2 regions of the Streptomyces sp. Je 1-369 genome follow, and region 2 is predicted to be linked to the other one. Evidence: predicted binding sites of a transcription regulator. Region 2 holds the regulator's gene; the other holds the start of a gene.

Region 1 (9,609 bases), 1.3 Mb from region 2:
TTCTCGCTGTGCCGTCGCATGACGGTGGCGAGGTGGTCGAGCTTGAAGAGCGTGGCGAGGCGGTCCGGGTCCTGCTCGCGGTCCTCCAGGTGCTCGATGACGGCGAGCTGGCGCTCCACCAGGCCGAGCGTGCGCAGGGCGAGGTTGACGAAGGTGCCGTGGATGGACTGGCGCACCCGCTCCAGGTGCGCGGAGGCCTCGGCGAGCTCCTCGCGCAGCGCCGCGCGCTCGTCGGCCATGGACTGCCGCTGTCCGATGAGGTGCTTGCGGTCCGATTCGAGGGTGGCGAGGCGCTCGGTGAGGGCGGCCGCGTGGCCGTGCAGGGCGTTGACGGAGCGTACGACCTGGGCGAACTCGTCGTCGCGGCCGGTGAAGCGGATCGGCTCCTGGGGCGCGGGTTCGGTGGCCAGGCGGGCCGAGCCGAGGCGCAGGACGGCGAGCGGGCGGGTCAGCGAGCGGGCCGCGCCCATGGCGAAGCCGACGGCGACGAGCAGGCAGACGCCGACGAGGGCGATCCGGATCTCCAGCGCCGTGACGTCGTCGTCGCGCAGCTGGGCGAGGTGCTTGGTGCGCTCGACGGCGAGCGCGGACTCGGCGCCGCGCATCGTCTCGATACGGGCGGAGAGCGCGGCGTCGACCTTCTTGCGGTCGTAGCGCTGCTCGGCCGCGGAGAGCTTCGGCTGGTCGGTGAGGCGTTCCAGGTACTTCTCGGCGGCGCCGACCTCGGAGCCGGTGACGGTCGACTCGTAGGTGGCGCGGGCCGGGTCGCTCGCCGCGTCGCGGAAGTCGGCGAGGGCGGCCAGCTCGCGGACGCGGGCCTGCTGGGCGGCGGAGCTGAGCTCGTCGCGCCGCTTGGCGTCGGCCGACGACTCCTCGGTGCCGGTGGTCGGCAGGCCGGTGACCGGGTCGACGGTGGAGGTGCCGGTGGGGCGGGGCAGGGCCAGGGCGGCGAGGAGGAGGCCGCGGGCGGCGGCGGCCTGCTCGACGGCGTGGTCGAGGTCGGAGAGGGCGAGGGCGCCCTGGTTGGCCTCGGGGGGCAGCTTCTCGGCCAGGTCGCGGGTGAGGCCGTGCAGTTCGGCGATGACCTTGGTGTACGCCTCGTGGGCTTCGAGAGCGGTGCTCTTGCCGGTGAGCGCCGCTCTGCGCACGGCGGCGACGTCGGCGAGGTCGCCGCGCAGTCCGGCGGGCGCGTCGGTGCCGCGGAGCTCGTCGATCTGCCGGTCCACGCGGGCGCTCCGGCTCTCGGAGAGGCCCTTGTCCTGCGGCCGTCCCGCGGCGATGAAGGTGGTGACCTCGTCCCGCTCGTCCGCGAGCGAGTGGCCGAGGGAGACCGCCTGCTGGGTCTGTTCGGCGAGGGTGACCAGGTTCTGCGTGTCGTTCAGGTCGCCGGACGCGGCGAGGACGGCGGGCGCGCCCGCGCCCGCGACGGCGGCGGCCACGACCGCGACGGCGACGATCAGCCGGTTGCGCACGCGCGCGGTGGGCGCCTTGTTGACCGGCGGGGCCGCGGCATCGGGCACGGAGGCGTCCGTGGCCGTGCGCTCCGGCACATGCTCGGTTGGAGTCGTCGCGCCCGGCGTGGCCCCTTCCGGGGCCGCCTGCTTGCCTTTGCGCCGAGACCGCATCTTCTGCACCGGTGCTCGCATTCTTGTTTTCGTCTGCCCTTGGCCCGGGTGACGACCTGTCAACACGAGCGCTCCCCCGGTACGGCTCCTGACCCTTCCAGTGCCGGTTGGTGGCGGTCGCGCATCGCCTGGCTGGCCACCCGAAGGAGTGAACATCGGCGGGGAGTTGGCGGGCAAGTCCCGGTGGGGCCGTCCGAGGGCCCCTGCGGTGCGCCGGTTGGACGTCGCCGACCGGCTTTGGCAGGATGCGCCGCCACACCCCCGCCGGAGGTGATCATTCCGGTCGAATCCGGCGTCAGCGCGGCCCGTACGCACCTCTCCCCGGCCCCTTCGCGGCTCCTGGTGGACCCTGTGAAGGCCTCGTGCAGACTGGCCGGATGCGTATCGAACTCGCCACCGAGCCCGGTGACCCCGCACGCCCCAACGAGGACTACGCGTCGGTCGCGCTTCCCGCGTCCGGACAGGGCGGATCGCTCGTCCTGCTGGACGGCGTGACCCCGCCCGAGGGGTCGGTGGGCTGTCCGCATTCCGTCCCTTGGTTCACGGCGCGACTCGGCGGCGCACTGGGGGAACTGTCCGTTTCACGCCGGGATATGACGCTCCCTGAGATCCTGGCGACCGGCATCACGCGTACCGCTGAAGCGCATGGTTCAACCTGTGACCTTTCTCACCCACGCACACCTCAGGCAACCGTGGTGCTCGTGCGGTGGGACGAGGAGCGCGTCGAGCACTTGGTCCTTTCCGACTCGGCGCTCCTCCTGGCGGGCCGCGACGGCGAGGTGACGGCCGTCCTCGACCGCCGCCTCGCCGAACTGCCGCCCACCGTGCAGGCCCTGCGCGACCAGGTGCGCGCCCTGCCGCGCGGCTCCGCGGAGCGGGACGTCGCGGCCCGCGCCTACGGAACGGCGGTCGAGGCGCTGCGCAACGCGGAGGACGGCTTCTTCACGGCCGCGTCCGACCCTTCGGCGGCCGACCGCGCGGTCACCGGTGAGCTGCCCCGTTCGGAGGTCACGGCGGTGGCGGCGCTCACCGACGGGGCCGGGCGGTGGGTGGAGACGTTCCGCGAGGGCGACTGGGCCGACTGCTTCGCGCTGCTGCGCAAGCAGGGCCCGCAGCATCTGCTGGACCGGGTGCGGCAGTTGGAGCGCGCGGATCCGGACCTCGTGGCCTTTCCGCGCGGGAAGCGGCACGACGACGCGGCGGTCGTCTACGCGGAGTGGTGACGTGGGCGAGCCGGGTTCGTGGTCACTCCGCGCTCGCGTTCAGCCGGCCGAGCAGTCTTGCGAGTTCGGCGACCTCCGCCCGGTCCCAGCTCGCGAGGCGCCGCACGTAGCGGGCGCGGCGGGCGGCGCGCACCGTGCGGAAGCGGGTGCGGCCGTCGGGCGTGAGCCGGATGAGCCAGGCGCGGCCGTCGGCCGGGTCGGGCTCGCGCGCGACCAGGCCGAGCTCTTCCAGGGCCCGCAGCTGGCGGCTCATCGTGGCCTTGCCGACGCCGATGTAGGCGGCGAGGTCGGTGGCCCGCTGCGGGCCCGAGTCGTCCAGGCAGACGAGCAGTCCGTACGCCGCCGGCTCCAGGTCGGGGTGGACCTGGCGCGCCATCTCGCCCGATGAGGCCCGCGCGCGGCGCAGCAGGAGCGACAACTCCCGTTCCAGGGAGAGGAACTCGCGGTCCGCCCCCCGTGCCTTCTGGGCCCCGTGCCCGTCGTCGTCACGCGCGCCGGGCTTCATGCCCTCTTCTGCAGCACCCATGTCCCGTTTTCCCGATCCTGAAAGTTATCGCCGGAAGGCTCTCGCGCCGCGGCCGTGGCGGCAGCGGTCTGACCAGTATTTCGCAAGGTCCGGGCGGTACCGCCCCGGTGCCGCCGCCACAGGAGTGGACCAACGGCAGAACTCTGGACCTCTTCCCTAGCAGCGGTCTACGTGCGTAGCTTTTCGCATGACATGTTCACACCACTACATGTCGACAGGTCCCCACCGAGCACCACCGAGGCCCTCGGAGGCACGCCCATGCCCGTGCACAGACCCGGACCGGCCCGCCGCTCGCGCTTGTCGCCGGCGGGGGTTCTCCTCGCAGCACTGTCCGCCCTCTCCCTCCTCCTGACGCTCCCCACGGCGGCCACGGCGGACGACGTCCCCGACCGCGGCACCGCCCGCCTCGGCCAGGGCGTCATCGAACACGACGGCCAGGGCGGCCGCCCCGCCGGTGGTGACGCGACCCAGACCGAGGGCGTCGACGTCAGCAGCCACCAGGGCAACGTCGCCTGGCAGACGCTCTGGAACAGCGGGGTGAAGTGGGCCTATGTCAAGGCCACCGAGAGCACCTCGTACAAGAACCCCTACTTCGCCCAGCAGTACAACGGCTCGTACAACGTGGGCATGATCCGCGGCGCGTACCACTTCGCGACGCCGGACACCTCAAGCGGCGCCACCCAGGCCAACTACTTCGCGAGCAACGGCGGCGGCTGGTCGCGCGACGGCAGGACGCTGCCGGGCGCGCTCGACATCGAGTGGAACCCGTACGGCGCGGCCTGCTTCGGCAAGTCCCAGTCGGGGATGGTCAGCTGGATCCGCGACTTCCTGAACACCTACAAGGCCCGCACCGGACGCGACGCCGTCATCTACACCGCGACCAGCTGGTGGAAGCAGTGCACCGGCAACTACAGCGGCTTCGGCGCGAGCAACCCGCTCTGGATCGCCCGCTACAACACGAGCCCGGGCGAACTCCCGGCCGGCTGGGGCTTCCACACCATGTGGCAGTACACCTCGTCGGGCCCGACGGTCGGTGACCACAACCAGTTCAACGGCGCCCTCGACCGGGTGGTGGCGCTCGCCAACGGCTGAGCGTACGGACGGCGGCCACCCCCGCGTGGGGGCGGCCGCCGTTCCCGTGTGCGGTTCTACGCGGCGGCCGGGATCCTCACCTCGGCCTCCGTGAGGGCCAGTTCCAGCACCTGGCGCACGTCCGTGACCGCGTGCACGTCGAGCTTCTCCAGGACCTCGGCCGGGACATCGTCGAGGTCCGCCTCGTTCCGCTTCGGGATGATCACCGTGGTGATTCCGGCGCGGTGCGCGGCGAGCAGCTTCTGCTTCACCCCGCCGATCGGCAGGACGCGGCCCGTCAGCGAGATCTCACCGGTCATCGCCACGTCCGTGCGGACCAGACGGCCGCTGAGCAGCGACGCGAGGGCGGTCGTCAGGGTGACGCCCGCGCTCGGGCCGTCCTTCGGCACGGCGCCCGCCGGGAAGTGGATGTGCACGCCCCGTTCCTTCAGGTCGCCGACGGGCAGCTCCAGTTCGGCGCCGCGCGAGCGCAGGAAGCTCAGCGCGATCTGCGCCGACTCCTTCATGACGTCGCCGAGCTGGCCGGTGAGCGTGAGCCCCGACGCCCCCGTCTCCGGGTCCGCGAGCGACGCCTCCACGAACAGCACGTCGCCGCCCGCTCCGGTGACCGCGAGCCCCGTCGCCACGCCCGGCACCGAAGTGCGCCGCTCCGCCGGGTCCTGTGCGGACTCGGGCACGTGGCGCGGGCGCCCGATCAGGCCCCGCAGGTCGTCGTCCGTGACGGTGAAGGGCAGCTCACGGTCGCCCATCTCGTGCTGGGCCGCGACCTTGCGGAGCAGCCGTGCGACGGACCGCTCCAGGTTGCGCACGCCGGCCTCACGCGTGTACTCACCGGCGAGCTTGCGCAGGGCGCTCTCGTCGAGCGTCACCTCGTCGGTGCCGAGCCCGGCCCGCTCCAGCTGACGCGGGAGCAGGTGGTCGCGGGCGATGACGACCTTCTCGTCCTCGGTGTACCCGTCGAGGCGGACGAGCTCCATGCGGTCGAGGAGGGCCTCGGGGATGGCTTCGAGGACGTTGGCGGTGGCGAGGAAGACGACGTCGCTGAGGTCGAGTTCCACTTCCAGGTAGTGGTCGCGGAAGGTGTGGTTCTGGGCCGGGTCGAGGACTTCGAGGAGGGCGGCGGCCGGGTCGCCACGGAAGTCGGACCCCACCTTGTCGATCTCGTCCAGGAGCACCACCGGGTTCATGGACCCGGCCTCCTTGATGGCCCGCACGATGCGTCCGGGCAGCGCCCCCACGTACGTACGCCGGTGGCCGCGGATCTCCGCCTCGTCGCGTACGCCGCCGAGTGCGACACGCACGAACTTGCGGCCCATGGCGTGCGCGACGGACTCGCCGAGCGACGTCTTGCCGACGCCGGGCGGGCCGACGAGGGCGAGCACCGCGCCGCCGCGGCGGCCGCCGACGACGCCGAGGCCGCGGTCCGCACGGCGTTTGCGCACCGCGAGGTACTCGGTGATGCGCTCCTTCACGTCCTGGAGACCGGAGTGCTCGGCGTCGAGGATCTCCTGGGCGCCCTTGATGTCGTACTGGTCATCGGTGCGCTCGTGCCACGGCAGTTCGAGGACGGTGTCGAGCCAGGTACGGATCCAGGAGCCCTCGGGCGACTGGTCGCTCGCGCGCTCCAGCTTGTCGACCTCCTTGAGGGCGGCCTCGCGGACCTTCTCGGGGAGGTCGGCGGCCTCGACGCGGGCGCGGTAGTCGTCGGACTCCTCAGCCGTGTCCTTGCTGTCACCGTTGATCTCGCGCAGCTCCTTGCGGACGGCGTCGAGCTGGCGCCGCAGCAGGAACTCGCGCTGCTGCTTGTCCACGCCTTCCTGTACGTCCTTGGCGATGGACTCGGCGACGTCCTGCTCGGCGAGGTGCTCACGCAGCTGCTCGGTGGCGAGCTTGAGGCGGGCGACCGCGTCCTCGGTCTCCAGGAGCTGGATCTTCTGCTGGGTGGTCAGGAACGGGGAGTATCCGGAGTTGTCGGCGAGCGCGGCGACGTCGTCGATCTGGGTCACGCGGTCCACGACCTGCCAGGCGCCGCGCTTCTTCAGCCAGCTGGTGGCCAGCGCCTTGTACTCCTTGACGAGCTCGGTGACGGCGCCCGGCAGCTGCTCCGGCACGGAGTCGTCGACCTTCGTGCCCTCGACCCACAGGGCCGCGCCGGGGCCGGTCGTGCCCGCGCCGATGCGCACGCGGCTGCGGCCGCGGATGAGGGCGCCGGGGTCGCCGTCGGAGAGCCTGCCGACCTGCTCGACGGTGCCGAGGACGCCGGTCGCGGCGTACGTCCCGTCGATGCGCGGAACAAGCAGCACCTTCGGCTTGCTGTCGCCACTGGACCGGGCGGCGGCCTGTGCGGCCTCCACCGCGGCCCGTACATCGGCGTCGGACAGGTCGAAAGGAACCACCATGCCGGGCAGGACCACCTCGTCGTCGAGCGGCAGCACAGGCAGAGTGAGCGAAGTGTACGAGGCGGACTCAGTAGCCATGATCTCCCTTTCGGCATTCAAGTTGAGCTGTATCGACTCAATGCTTGTGAGTGCCGAGATGTTCCCCGGGGCGTGTTCGCTGTGAGCGATCACCGGGAAGCGCCGCGCGGTGCGCGGCAGGGATGCCGTCGGTCGGCCGGTCAGGCTTCCGGGTCGGCCGGTCGGGCTTCCGGGCCCCGGCGCCTGAGCAGCGGCCAGGTCAGAACGCCGATCGCCAGTGCGAGCAGGTGGCCCCAGTTCGTCATCGGGTCGGTGAACGCGATGAGGTCGTCGACCAGCATCCCGCCGAAGCAGACGAGCACGGTCCACCGCAGCCACGGCGTGAGCAGGCCCGCGAGCGCGCCGACGCTCGCTGCGACACCGAAGCTGATGCCGTAGTCGAGCCGGTGCAGCGAGCTGTCGGGCAGATGGCCCGCGAGGACCGAGAAGCCGACGGGGACCTCCGTCGCGAGCGTGGCGACGACGTGCCCGAGGAGGAACACACCGGCGGCGCGCAGCCCTCCGATGCGCCGCTCCAGTGCGGTGAGCACCAGCAGGAAGACGATCGCGTACGGCGACGTGATGCCGCCCGCGATCCACAGGGCGCTGGCGACCAGGACGAGGAGGGGGCTCTGCGCGAGGTGCGCCACGTCGGTGCTGGACCCGTGGAGCAGCGAGTCGACGACGTCCGGGTCCGCGTACTGGGTCAGGAGCGAGGTGGCGGCGAGGACCGCGGCGTAACCGAAGGTGAAGGGCGTGCCGGTGGGCGTGGGCAGGATCCGCCAGAGGCGGAGGCGCCGTGCGGACGTACCGGCGGCACGGTCCGCGACATCCGGCTCGCGGCTCTCCCCCGTTCGGGGTGGCCGGGGCGGCGACTGCCGCGGTATTCCGTTCAGGGTGCCCGGCGCCTCGACGTCGGACACAGCCGGCGTCCCGGCGTCGGACACGGCCCCGGCGGGCCGCACGCTCTGGTTCACGGGGGTGGCGCTCCTTCCGTCCCACCCCACCCTTTGCCCTTCTTTCCGGCGCTGTCTATGACGGGCGCCACGTGAGGTGCGTCTCACACGTCAACCCGGCGGGCGACTCCTGCGTCAGCCGTCGGCCGACGAGCGCCCGGAAAATCACCCGCCCGGGAACACCTCCCGGAAATAGGCTGTGCGCCATGCACACCCAGACCGCCGCCCCCGTCGTGCTCGACCGGCGCGAGGGGCCGTACGGCGAGGTCGTCCTGCGGCGCCACGGCGAGCTGCTGCAGATCATCGCCAACGGCTGTTTCCTGATGGACACCTCCGACGGCCGCTCCGAGCGCCTGCTCGTCGACGCGGCCCGCGACGCCCTGGACGACCGCCCCGACCCCGCCCTGCTCATCGGCGGCCTCGGCGTCGGCTTCTCCCTCGCGCACGCCGCCGCGGACCCCCGCTGGGGACGCATCGCCGTCGTCGAGCGCGAGCAGGCGATCATCGACTGGCACCACGGGGGACCCCTCGCCGAGCTCTCCGGACCGGCGCTCCGCGACACACGTGCGCAGATTCTTCACACCGACCTCGTCTCCTACGTATCCGGAGCCACGGAGTCCTATGACGCGCTCTGTCTCGACATCGACAACGGCCCCGACTGGACGGTGACGGAGGGCAACAACTCCCTTTACTCGCCTGCCGGTCTGGCCGCCTGCAAAGCCCGCCTGAACCCCGGTGGAGTGCTCGCCGTGTGGTCCGCCCAGCCCTCGTCCGCTTTCGACGACGCTCTACGGAATGCCGGATTCCAGGGGGTACGAACCGAAGAGATCCCCGTTGCCCGAGGCGTCCCGGACGTGGTCCACCTCGGCGTCCGGGCTGCGTAGCCGAGGTGCCTTCACGACCCGTACTCTGCTGACCGAACACAAGCGATCAGTGTCAGGGGCGGGCGATGGAGCAGACACACACCTCCCACAACGGCGCCACGGCGATGCCTGGCGCCCAGCGCCGGGTGCTGGTGGTCGAGGACGACCCGACGATCGTCGACGCCATCGCGGCCCGGCTGCGCGCCGAGGGTTTCGTCGTGCAAACGGCCGGAGACGGCCCTTCGGCGGTGGACACCGCCCAGGCATGGCAGCCCGACCTGCTGATTCTCGACATCATGCTGCCGGGCTTCGACGGCCTGGAGGTGTGCCGCCGGGTGCAGGCCCAGCGGCCCGTCCCGGTCCTCATGCTCACCGCGCGTGACGACGAGACGGACATGCTGGTCGGGCTCGGCGTCGGCGCGGACGACTACATGACCAAGCCGTTCTCGATGCGCGAGCTCGCGGCCCGCGTGCACGTCCTGCTGCGCAGGGTCGAGCGTGCCGCCCTCGCCGCGACGACGCCGCGCAGCGGCATCCTGCGCCTCGGCGAGCTGGAGATCGACCACGCCCAGCGGCGGGTGCGGGTGCGCAGCGAGGACGTCCACCTGACGCCCACCGAGTTCGACCTGCTGGTCTGCCTGGCCAACACCCCGCGCGCCGTCCTGTCGCGCGAGCAGCTGCTGGCCGAGGTGTGGGACTGGGCCGACGCGTCCGGCACCCGCACCGTCGACAGCCACATCAAGGCGCTGCGCCGGAAGATCGGGGCCGAGCGGATCCGCACGGTGCACGGCGTCGGATACGCGCTGGAGACCCCCACCCCGTGAGGCGGAGGACCCCGTGAGGCGGAGGCACGTGACGTGATGCACGG
Region 2 (9,609 bases):
ACTGTAGCCAGCAGGGCGGTGATCTGCGTCGCTCAGGCAACCCTTCGCGCGCACGGGCGTGCCGGGCGGTTGTTGCCGCGCTGTACCTGCGCGTAAGTGCGGGATAAGAGTTGAGCCTCCTCGACTCACATCTGTTGACGCCGACGCGGCGCTCATGCATGCTTGAGTCAGATCCACTCAAGAAGTACATCTGGAGGAACCGAAATGGCACGTGCGGTCGGCATCGACCTGGGCACGACTAACTCCGTCGTCAGCGTTCTCGAAGGCGGCGAGCCCACCGTCATCACCAACGCCGAAGGCGCCAGGACCACGCCGTCCGTCGTCGCCTTCGCGAAGAACGGCGAGGTGCTGGTCGGCGAGGTCGCCAAGCGCCAGGCGGTCACGAACGTCGACAGGACCATCCGGTCGGTCAAGCGCCACATGGGCACCGACTGGAAGGTGGACATCGACGACAAGGGGTTCAACCCCCAGCAGATCTCGGCGTTCATCCTGCAGAAGCTGAAGCGCGACGCGGAGTCGTACCTGGGCGAGAAGGTGGCCGACGCGGTCATCACCGTCCCGGCGTACTTCAACGACTCGGAGCGCCAGGCCACCAAGGAGGCCGGTGAGATCGCGGGTCTGAACGTCCTGCGCATCGTCAACGAGCCCACCGCCGCCGCCCTTGCCTACGGCCTCGACAAGGACGACCAGACCATTCTGGTCTTCGACCTCGGTGGCGGCACCTTCGACGTCTCGCTGCTGGAGATCGGCGACGGCGTCGTCGAGGTGAAGGCCACGAACGGCGACAACCACCTCGGTGGTGACGACTGGGACCAGCGCGTCGTCGACTACCTGGTCAAGCAGTTCAACAACGGCCACGGCGTGGACCTGGGCAAGGACAAGATGGCGCTCCAGCGCCTGCGCGAGGCGGCCGAGAAGGCCAAGATCGAGCTGTCCTCCTCCACGGAGACCACGATCAACCTGCCCTACATCACGGCGTCCGCCGAGGGCCCGCTGCACCTGGACGAGAAGCTCACGCGCGCCCAGTTCCAGCAGCTCACGTCCGACCTCCTGGAGCGCTGCAAGACGCCGTTCCACAACGTCATCAAGGACGCGGGCATCCAGCTCTCCGAGATCGACCACGTCGTTCTCGTCGGTGGCTCCACCCGCATGCCCGCCGTCGCCGAGCTCGTCAAGGAGCTCACCGGCGGCAAGGACGCCAACAAGGGTGTGAACCCGGACGAGGTCGTCGCCATCGGCGCCTCGCTCCAGGCCGGTGTCCTCAAGGGTGAGGTCAAGGACGTCCTGCTCCTCGACGTGACCCCGCTGTCCCTCGGCATCGAGACCAAGGGAGGGATCATGACCAAGCTCATCGAGCGCAACACCACGATCCCGACCAAGCGCTCCGAGATCTTCACGACGGCCGAGGACAACCAGCCGTCGGTCCAGATCCAGGTCTACCAGGGCGAGCGCGAGATCGCGGCGTACAACAAGAAGCTCGGCATGTTCGAGCTGACGGGCCTGCCGCCGGCCCCGCGCGGTGTCCCGCAGATCGAGGTCTCCTTCGACATCGACGCCAACGGCATCATGCACGTGACCGCGAAGGACCTGGGCACGGGCAAGGAGCAGAAGATGACCGTCACCGGTGGCTCCTCGCTGCCGAAGGACGAGGTCAACCGGATGCGCGAAGAGGCCGAGAAGTACGCGGACGAGGACCACGCGCGCCGCGAGGCCGCCGAGTCCCGCAACCAGGGCGAGCAGCTCGTCTACCAGACCGAGAAGTTCCTCAAGGACAACGAGGAAAAGGTCCCCGGTGACGTGAAGACCGAGGTCGAGGAAGCCGTCACCGAGCTGAAGGAGAAGCTCAAGGGCGAGGACACGGCCGAGATCCGCACCGCCACCGAGAAGGTCGCCGCCGTCTCGCAGAAGCTGGGCCAGGCCATGTACGCCGACGCCCAGGGCGCGCAGGCCGCCGGCGGTCCCGAGGGCGCCGCCCCGGGTGCCGAGCAGGCCAAGGAGGACGACGGCGTCGTCGACGCCGAGATCGTCGACGACGAGAAGCCCGGAGACGCGAAGGGCGGCGCCGCCTGATGACCGAGGAGACCCCGGGCTTCGGCGAGAACGCCGAGAAGCCTGACGTCCCCTCCGGCGCCACCCCTGATGACGCGGCGCCGAAGGCCGCCGAGCCCTCCACCGAGGAGGGCACGGCGGCCCCGGCCGGGGACGCAGCAGCGAGCAAGACGTCCGCACAGGACGTGGGCCTGACCGCACAGCTGGACCAGGTGCGCACCGCGCTCAACGAGCGCACCGCGGACCTCCAGCGGCTGCAGGCCGAGTACCAGAACTACCGCCGTCGTGTGGAGCGGGACAAGGTGACGGTGAAGGAGATCGCCTCGGCGAACCTCCTCTCCGAGCTCCTCCCCACCCTCGACGACATCGGCCGCGCCCGTGAGCACGGCGAGCTGGTGGGCGGCTTCAAGTCGGTCGCCGAGTCGCTCGAGACGGTCGTCGCCAAGCTGGGCCTTCAGCAGTTCGGCAAGGAGGGCGAGCCCTTCGACCCGACGATCCACGAAGCGCTGATGCACAGCTACGCGCCGGATGTCACCGAGACGACCTGCGTCGCGATCCTGCAGCCCGGGTATCGCATCGGTGAGCGCACCATCCGCCCCGCGCGGGTGGCCGTCGCCGAGCCCCAGCCCGGCGCGCAGACCGTCAAGGGCGAGGATGCCGCCGAAGGCGCCGACTCCGCTCCCGACGCGGCGGCGGCGGACGAGAAGGAGACCGGTGGCCCGGACGAGGGCTGACGGTCACGACATGAGTGAGGAGGGACGTCGGGGATGAGCACCAAGGACTTCATCGAGAAGGACTACTACAAGGTCCTCGGCGTCCCCAAGGACGCCACCGAAGCCGAGATCAAGAAGGCGTACCGGAAGCTCGCACGCGAGAACCACCCGGACGCCAACACCGGCAACACCAAGGCGGAGGAGCGCTTCAAGGAGATCTCCGAGGCGAACGACATCCTCGGTGACCCCAAGAAGCGCAAGGAGTACGACGAAGCGCGTGCTCTCTTCGGCAACGGCGGATTCCGGCAGGGCCCCGGAGGCGGCGGCGGTTCGTTCAACTTCGACCTGGGCGACCTCTTCGGAGGCGGCGCCCCGGGTGGCGGTGGAGCGGCCGGCGGCGGCTTCGGGGGCGGCCTCGGTGACGTCTTCGGGAGCCTGTTCAACCGGGGCGGCGGCCCCGGCGGCGGCACGCGTACGCAGCCGAGGCGCGGCCAGGACATCGAGTCCGAGGTCACGCTGAGCTTCACGGAGGCGGTGGACGGCGCGACGGTGCCGCTCCGCATGTCCTCCCAGGCGCCCTGCAAGGCGTGCTCGGGCACCGGCGACAAGAACGGCACACCGCGCGTGTGCCCGACCTGCGTCGGCACCGGTCAGGTCTCGCGGGGCGGCGGCGGAGGGTTCTCCCTCACCGACCCGTGCATGGACTGCAAGGGGCGCGGGCTCATCGCCCAGAACCCCTGCGACGTGTGCAAGGGCTCGGGGCGCGCCAAGTCGTCGCGCACCATGCAGGTGCGCATCCCGGCGGGCGTCAGCGACGGCCAGCGGATCAGGTTGCGCGGCAAGGGAAGCCCCGGTGAACAGGGCGGCCCGGCCGGCGATCTGTACGTGGTCGTGCACGTCGACACCCACCCGGTCTTCGGCCGCAAGGGCGACAACCTCACGGTCACCGTCCCGGTGACCTACCCGGAGGCGACGCTCGGCGGCGAGGTGAAGGTGCCCACCCTGGGCGGCCCGCCCGTCACCCTGAAACTGCCCGCGGGAACGCCGAACGGCCGTACCATGCGGGCCCGGGGCAAGGGCGCGGTCCGCAAGGACGGCACCCGGGGCGACCTGCTCGTGACGGTGGAGGTGTCGGTTCCGACCTCCCTGTCGGAGTCGGCGAAGGACGCCCTGGAGTCCTACCGCAAGGCGACTGCGGGCGACGACCCGCGGGCAGAACTGTTCCAGGCCGCGAAGGGAGCGTGACCCCATGGACAGGGTCGGCCGTCGTCGTAATCCGTACCAGCTGACCGACGAGACGCCGGTGTACGTCATCTCGGTGGCGGCCCAGCTGAGCGGTCTCCATCCGCAGACCCTGCGGCAGTACGACCGCCTCGGCCTGGTCTCCCCGGACCGCACCGCGGGCCGCGGCCGACGCTACTCCGCCCGCGACATCGAACTGCTGCGCACCGTGCAGCAGTTGTCGCAGGAGGAGGGCATCAACCTCGCGGGCATCAAACGCATCATCGAGCTGGAGAACCAGGTCACCGCGTTGCAGGCGCGCGTCGCCGAGCTCTCCACCGCCGTGGAGGGCGCCGCGGCGGCCATGCAGCAGCGCGAGGCGGCGGTGCACGCGTCGTACCGCCGCGACCTGGTCCCGTACCAGGACGTGCAGCAGGCGAGTGCGCTCGTGGTGTGGCGGCCGAAGAGATCAACGGAGCAGTAGGTTCCGCACACTGGCTCCGCACGCTGGTTCCGTACCCTGATACAGGGCCGGGAGGTGACAACCTCCCGGCCCTGTATCGCTGTTTGCGGGGTTACGTTTTGGGCTACGGGGAGTGGAGCCGGTCATGGCCATGGTGGGGCTGTTCTGGATCGCCGAGGGCGATGTGTACGTGGGCGCGAAGCCGGCCGGGCTCGCCCCGGGGGTGCGCCTGACCACGGAGGGCGTGCTGGCCCTCGGCGACAGGCAGACCGGCATGTGGCCCTGGGAGGACGTGCACGCGCTGACCATCGACCACGTCCCGGTCAAGACCTTGAAGCGGCACGTGGGCGTGGCCGTCGACATGGTGCTCACGGTGGGCCTCGGCGGCAACGACGAGGCCCCGACGATGACGGTCCGCGTCACGGACGCGGCGGGCACGGAGACGGAACTGACGGCGTACACGGCGGCAGCGGTCGGCTACTCCCGGACGGAGTACGACCTATCCCGCACCGTTCTGTCCCGCCTCACGGAGGGCGCGGGCTCGCTCCTCACCACCCTGGCCGCGATGTCGGACTGGGGACGACGGCACGAGGGCGGCTCGCCTCGGGCGGGGGAGCGGGAGGCGTTGTTGCGGGAGTGGGCCGGAGACTAGGGGAACGGGCCGCTCAGGGGCGTTCGAGGATGCCCGACCGGCCGATGAGGTAGCCGAGTTGGGCGCGGCTGTTGCTGCCGAGGGTGGCGGCGAGTTTGGCGATGTGGACGCGTGCGGTGCGGATGTTCATGCCGAGGCGGTCGGCGATCTCGGCGTCCGTGAGGCCTTCGACGAGGAGGCCCGCGATGGCGTGCTGGCGGGTGGTGATGCCGTTCTCCGCGGGCTGCGGCGCGGCCTGCGGCCACATGGGGGTGGCCAGCCGCCACAGGCGCCAGAAGGTGGTGGCGAAGTACTCGACGAGGGCCGGATGGCGGAGTTCGAGGGCGATGCTGCGGTCCTTGCTCGCGGGGATGAACGCCACGGTCCGGTCGAAGACGAAAAGGCGCTCGGTGACCTCGTCGAGGGTGCGGGCCTCGGTGTCGCCGTCGAGCTGTTCGAAGTACGCGAGCACGGGCAGAGAATGGCGCGTTGTGTGCTGGTAAAGGGTCCGCATGCGGCATCCGCGGGTCAGGATCGCCTGGTCCCGGGGGAAGACTTCGGCCAGTGTCTCGGGCGGCCGGGTGCCGCCGGGCTGGACGGCGAGGAACTCCTCGGTGGCCTCGTTCATGGCGCGGTCGATCGCCGAGTTGATGCGGGCGACACCGTCCAGGACGGTGATGGACGGGGTGCCCGCGGCGGATCCGATGCGCAGGTCGAGGGAGGCGAACGGCTCGAAGGCGGCGCTGAGCCGCAGCTCACGGCGGCGTGGCGGCTTGTCGCGGTCCTCCATGGACCGGAGCAGACGGGGCAGGGCGAGGGCGGATGCGGTGGGGTGCAGCCATTGCGGGTCGTCGCGGCCCGGCTGGAGGAGGCCCAGGTCGAGGAGGCAGGGAGCGGGTTCGGCGGCGTTGTGGTGTATCCGGCCTTCGCGCAGGGCGCGGGCGTAGACGGACAGGCCTGTCTCGCAGAGTTCTTCGACGGTGTGCGGTAAGTGCTTCGTGGCCATGCGAGCCCCCTCCTGCCTGGTTGAAGCGTCGCGATTCTATGCAGGCTGAGAGTGGCCGGGCCGGATCCCGTAGGTGAAGTGACTGCTTCTGGACGGGGCGTCACCGCCCCTGGTCGAGGATTCCGGACTGGCCGATGAGGTAGCCGAGTTGGGCGCGGCTGTTGCTGCCGAGGGTGGCGGCGAGTTTGGCGATGTGGACGCGTGCGGTGCGGATGTTCATGCCGAGGCGGTCGGCGATCTCGGCGTCCGTGAGGCCTTCGACGAGGAGGCCCGCGATGGCGTGCTGCCGGGCGGTGATGTCGCTGTCGACCGGTGGGGGCGCGGCCTGCGGCCACATGGGGGTGGCCAGCCGCCACAGGCGCCAGAAGGTGGTGGCGAAGTACTCGACGAGCGCGGGGTGGCGCAGTTCGAGGGCGATGCCGTCGTCCTTGCTGGCCGGGATGAACGCCACGGTCCGGTCGAAGACGAAGAGACTCTCGGTCACCTCGTCGAGGGTGCGGGCCTCGATGTCGCCTGCCAGCTTTTCGTAGTGGGCGAGTTCGGGAAGGCAGTCGCGGGTCGTGTGCACGCGCAGCGTCCGCAGCCGGGCGCCGCGGGACAGGATCTCCTGCTCGCGGTCGCCGATCCGCGCCTGTGTCTCGGGCGGGCGGACCCCGCCCGGCTGGATGACGAGCACCTCGTCGCAGGCCCCGGCGATGGCCTGCTCGATGGCGCCCTCGATCCGGGGGAGGCCCTGGAGGACGCTGATGGCGGAGGTCTCCCCGTCGGGGGACGAGACACCGTCGGGTCCCAGGAAGGACTCGAACACCGCGGCGAGGTTCTCCCCGTGGCGGCGGTGCTGGGCGACGCGGTTCTCGATGGTGCGCAGGAGCCGGGGCAGGGCCACGGCGGGTGCGGTCGGGTGCAGCCACCGCATGTCGTCCGGGCCGGGGTGGAGCAGGCCGAAGTCGATGAGGCAGGGCGCGGCGTCGGCGTCGCTGCCGCGGACGCCTCCTTCGCGCAGGGCGCGGGCGTACACGGCCGCTCCCGGCTCGCAGAGGTTCTCCACTCCGTGCGGTATGTGCTCCACGGGCACGCTGCCCTTCCTGCGAGTTGGTTGAAGGGCCGGTGAGTCTATGCGCCGCGGTCCTGGTCGAGGATTCCGGACTGGGCGATGAGGTATCCGAGTTGGGCGCGGCTGCCGCTGCCGAGGGCGGCGGCGATCTTGGCGATGTGGGCGCGGCAGGTACGGACGTTCATCCCGAGGCGCCGGGCGATCGCCTCGTCGACGTGGCCCTCCACGAGGAGTTTGGCGATGGAGCGCTGGACTCCCGTGATGCCGTCGGTCGAGGGAGCGTACGGTGCCTCGTCGAGCAAGGGCGCCGCGCGCTGCCAGAGTTGCTCGAAGACGTTGACCAGGTACTGGACGAGCCCCGGGTGGCGGAGCTCGAGGGCTGCCTGGCGGTCTTCGCGGGCCGGGATGAAGGCCACGGTTCTGTCGAAGATCATCAACCGCTCGATGAGCTCCTCCAGGGTGCGCACCTCGACTTTCCCTTGCCGCATGTGCTCGGCGTAGGCGATGGTGGCCTGGCTGTGCCGCGCGGTGTGCTGGTAGAGCGTCCTCATGCTGATGCCACGGTCGAGGATGCGCTGGCTCTGCTTCACGGCTTCGGTGACGATCTCCTCGCTGCGGCCCCCGCCGGGCTGCACCGTGATGACCTCCGACTGGCACTCGGCTATCGCCACTTGTATGGCCGCGTTGATGCGCCCCGCGCCCTCCAGGACGGTGATCGAATGAACGGCCGGCCGGTCCTGGGCGCTGATGGCCATGAATGGCTCGAAAGTGACGGAGAGTTCGTTCGCGAGGGTCCTCCGCTCCTGGATCTCCCGCTCGATGGGCCGAAGCCGCTGTGCGAGAGCGGACGTCGGCGGAACGGGGCGGAGCCACTCGGCGTCGTCCGGATCGGGGTCGACGAGAGCGAACTCCATGAGGCAGGGGGCGGCTTCCGCTTCCGCCCGCCGGATGCGTCCGGTGCGCAGCGCCGTGGCGTAGAGCCGCTTTCCCTCATCGCATAGTTCGGCCATGGCGTGTGGATGTGCCCTAATTGGGCTGTTTGTTGTCATAGCTCCACCCCCCAGGGTCCTGAACGTGCAGGAACATGATGCATCGGTCCTGTGGTGTTCGCATGGCTGAATGAGCCATCGTCATTGAAGGCCGGGGGAGAGTCGCTATGGAAGTGAGGACGAAGCCCGCTATGCGCAAGGGAATGCTTCGCTCGGTACTTGTCTGTGCCTTCTCCGTTGGGTTGGCTGCCGGTGCCTTCAGTGGTCTCGACGCGCTCTCGGACGCCGATGCCGCTGCAACGCATGCGTCGGAGTCGGGTGTGACGACCCAGGATGTCATCTGGGGCTCCTCCGCAAAGGGAGACGTCGTATGGGCGTCCGCCGGTAAAGGCGATGTCATCTGGTCGTCCGTTCCTAAGGGAGGCGCGGCATGAGCACCCCTCCCGACGACCGCACTTTCCGTCGTGAAATGGCCACCGCCTATCGATCCGGGTGGCACTTCATCGACCTTGTGACCGCGATCCCCCACCGCGGCGATTCGTTGATGGTGACCTTGCTCGGTGAACCGATCGTCGTCACGCGTGACGACGAGGAGGAGATTCGGGCGTACCGGTGCCTGCGGCGGCCCCGCGGCGCGCCGCAGCCCGTGCGGTGTGCCATTCGGTACGGGATGGTCTTCGTCAATCTCGACCGGCGCGACCACCAGCTGGTCGGGCAGCAGGAACAGCAGGGCCCGGACGCCGTGGGCGTCCCGGACAACATCACAGCCACCCCCCGCAGTGCCTGACGCGATTCCCCCGTCGTTGTAAATCGCGCAGGCACTTCCCCCAGCAGCGGCGCCACCGTGGACCTGAACACGGTGGCGCCGCTGTGGTGTGTCGCGGGGCCGGACCCGGGTACTCAGACCTTGCCCAGCGCCTTCGTCAGGCTGATCTCGATCAGGACCCGGTCCGGGTTCGGGGACGGGCGCCGCCCGTAGCGCTCCTCGTAGCGGCGTTCCGCTTCCGCTATCCCCGCCGGATCCGTACGGATCTCCGCGAGCCCCTCCAGCGTCGCCCAGCGCCTGCCCTCGAACTGGCAGACCGCCACCCGCGCGCCGGGGCCCTCCGTGCCCGCCGCCGCCAGGACGTGCGCGACCTTGCGGCTCGTCTTCCGGGCGAGGACCCGGGCGACCTTCGCCTCCGGGTCGTACGTCACGCCGACCGGCACCACGTGCGGCGTGCCGTCCGGGCGCAGGGTCGTCAGCGTGCAGACGCGCCGTTCCTGCCAGAAGGTGAGGTAGGGCTCGGGAGGGGCGGAGAGGTCGATGCGACGGCTGGAGGAGGCGGGGGCGGAGGTGGGCGGGGTCGTGGGTGCCATGGGTACGGAACTTAGCCGCCCGGACTTTCCCGTCCTTCCTTGAGTGGAATAGACTCAACTTTGTGTACGTTGGGTAAGGCAGGAAGTCAGGAAAGTGAGGACCCGGACAGCTCCGGGTCCCGAA

What was found. The regulator HspR, encoded in region 2, represses chaperone genes until heat shock. The targets are predictions, from matches to a motif close to TTGAGNNNNNNNNNCTCAA.
Region 1: the regulator HspR is predicted to act here: its motif matches at 6,966-6,984, upstream of lon (endopeptidase La).

What each region holds. Positions count from the first base shown of each region.
Region 1 is NZ_CP101750.1:5,925,348-5,934,956, reverse strand. Features, by position in the region: gene NOO62_RS27055 (nitrate- and nitrite sensing domain-containing protein) at 1-1,646, opposite strand, end outside; gene NOO62_RS27050 (protein phosphatase 2C domain-containing protein) at 2,003-2,848, shown strand; gene NOO62_RS27045 (MarR family winged helix-turn-helix transcriptional regulator) at 2,871-3,353, opposite strand; gene NOO62_RS27040 (lysozyme) at 3,633-4,466, shown strand; gene lon (endopeptidase La) at 4,523-6,943, opposite strand; gene NOO62_RS27030 (rhomboid-like protein) at 7,084-7,899, opposite strand; gene NOO62_RS27025 (spermidine synthase) at 8,085-8,762, shown strand; gene NOO62_RS27020 (response regulator transcription factor) at 8,828-9,565, shown strand; gene NOO62_RS27015 (sensor histidine kinase) at 9,602-9,609, shown strand, end outside.
Region 2 is NZ_CP101750.1:4,631,021-4,640,629, forward strand. Features, by position in the region: gene dnaK (molecular chaperone DnaK) at 205-2,070, shown strand; gene grpE (nucleotide exchange factor GrpE) at 2,070-2,783, shown strand; gene dnaJ (molecular chaperone DnaJ) at 2,817-4,007, shown strand; gene NOO62_RS21160 (heat shock protein transcriptional repressor HspR) at 4,012-4,467, shown strand; gene NOO62_RS21165 (hypothetical protein) at 4,592-5,098, shown strand; gene NOO62_RS21170 (helix-turn-helix transcriptional regulator) at 5,112-6,083, opposite strand; gene NOO62_RS21175 (helix-turn-helix transcriptional regulator) at 6,184-7,158, opposite strand; gene NOO62_RS21180 (helix-turn-helix transcriptional regulator) at 7,197-8,186, opposite strand; gene NOO62_RS21185 (hypothetical protein) at 8,557-8,913, shown strand; gene NOO62_RS21190 (pyridoxamine 5'-phosphate oxidase family protein) at 9,027-9,485, opposite strand.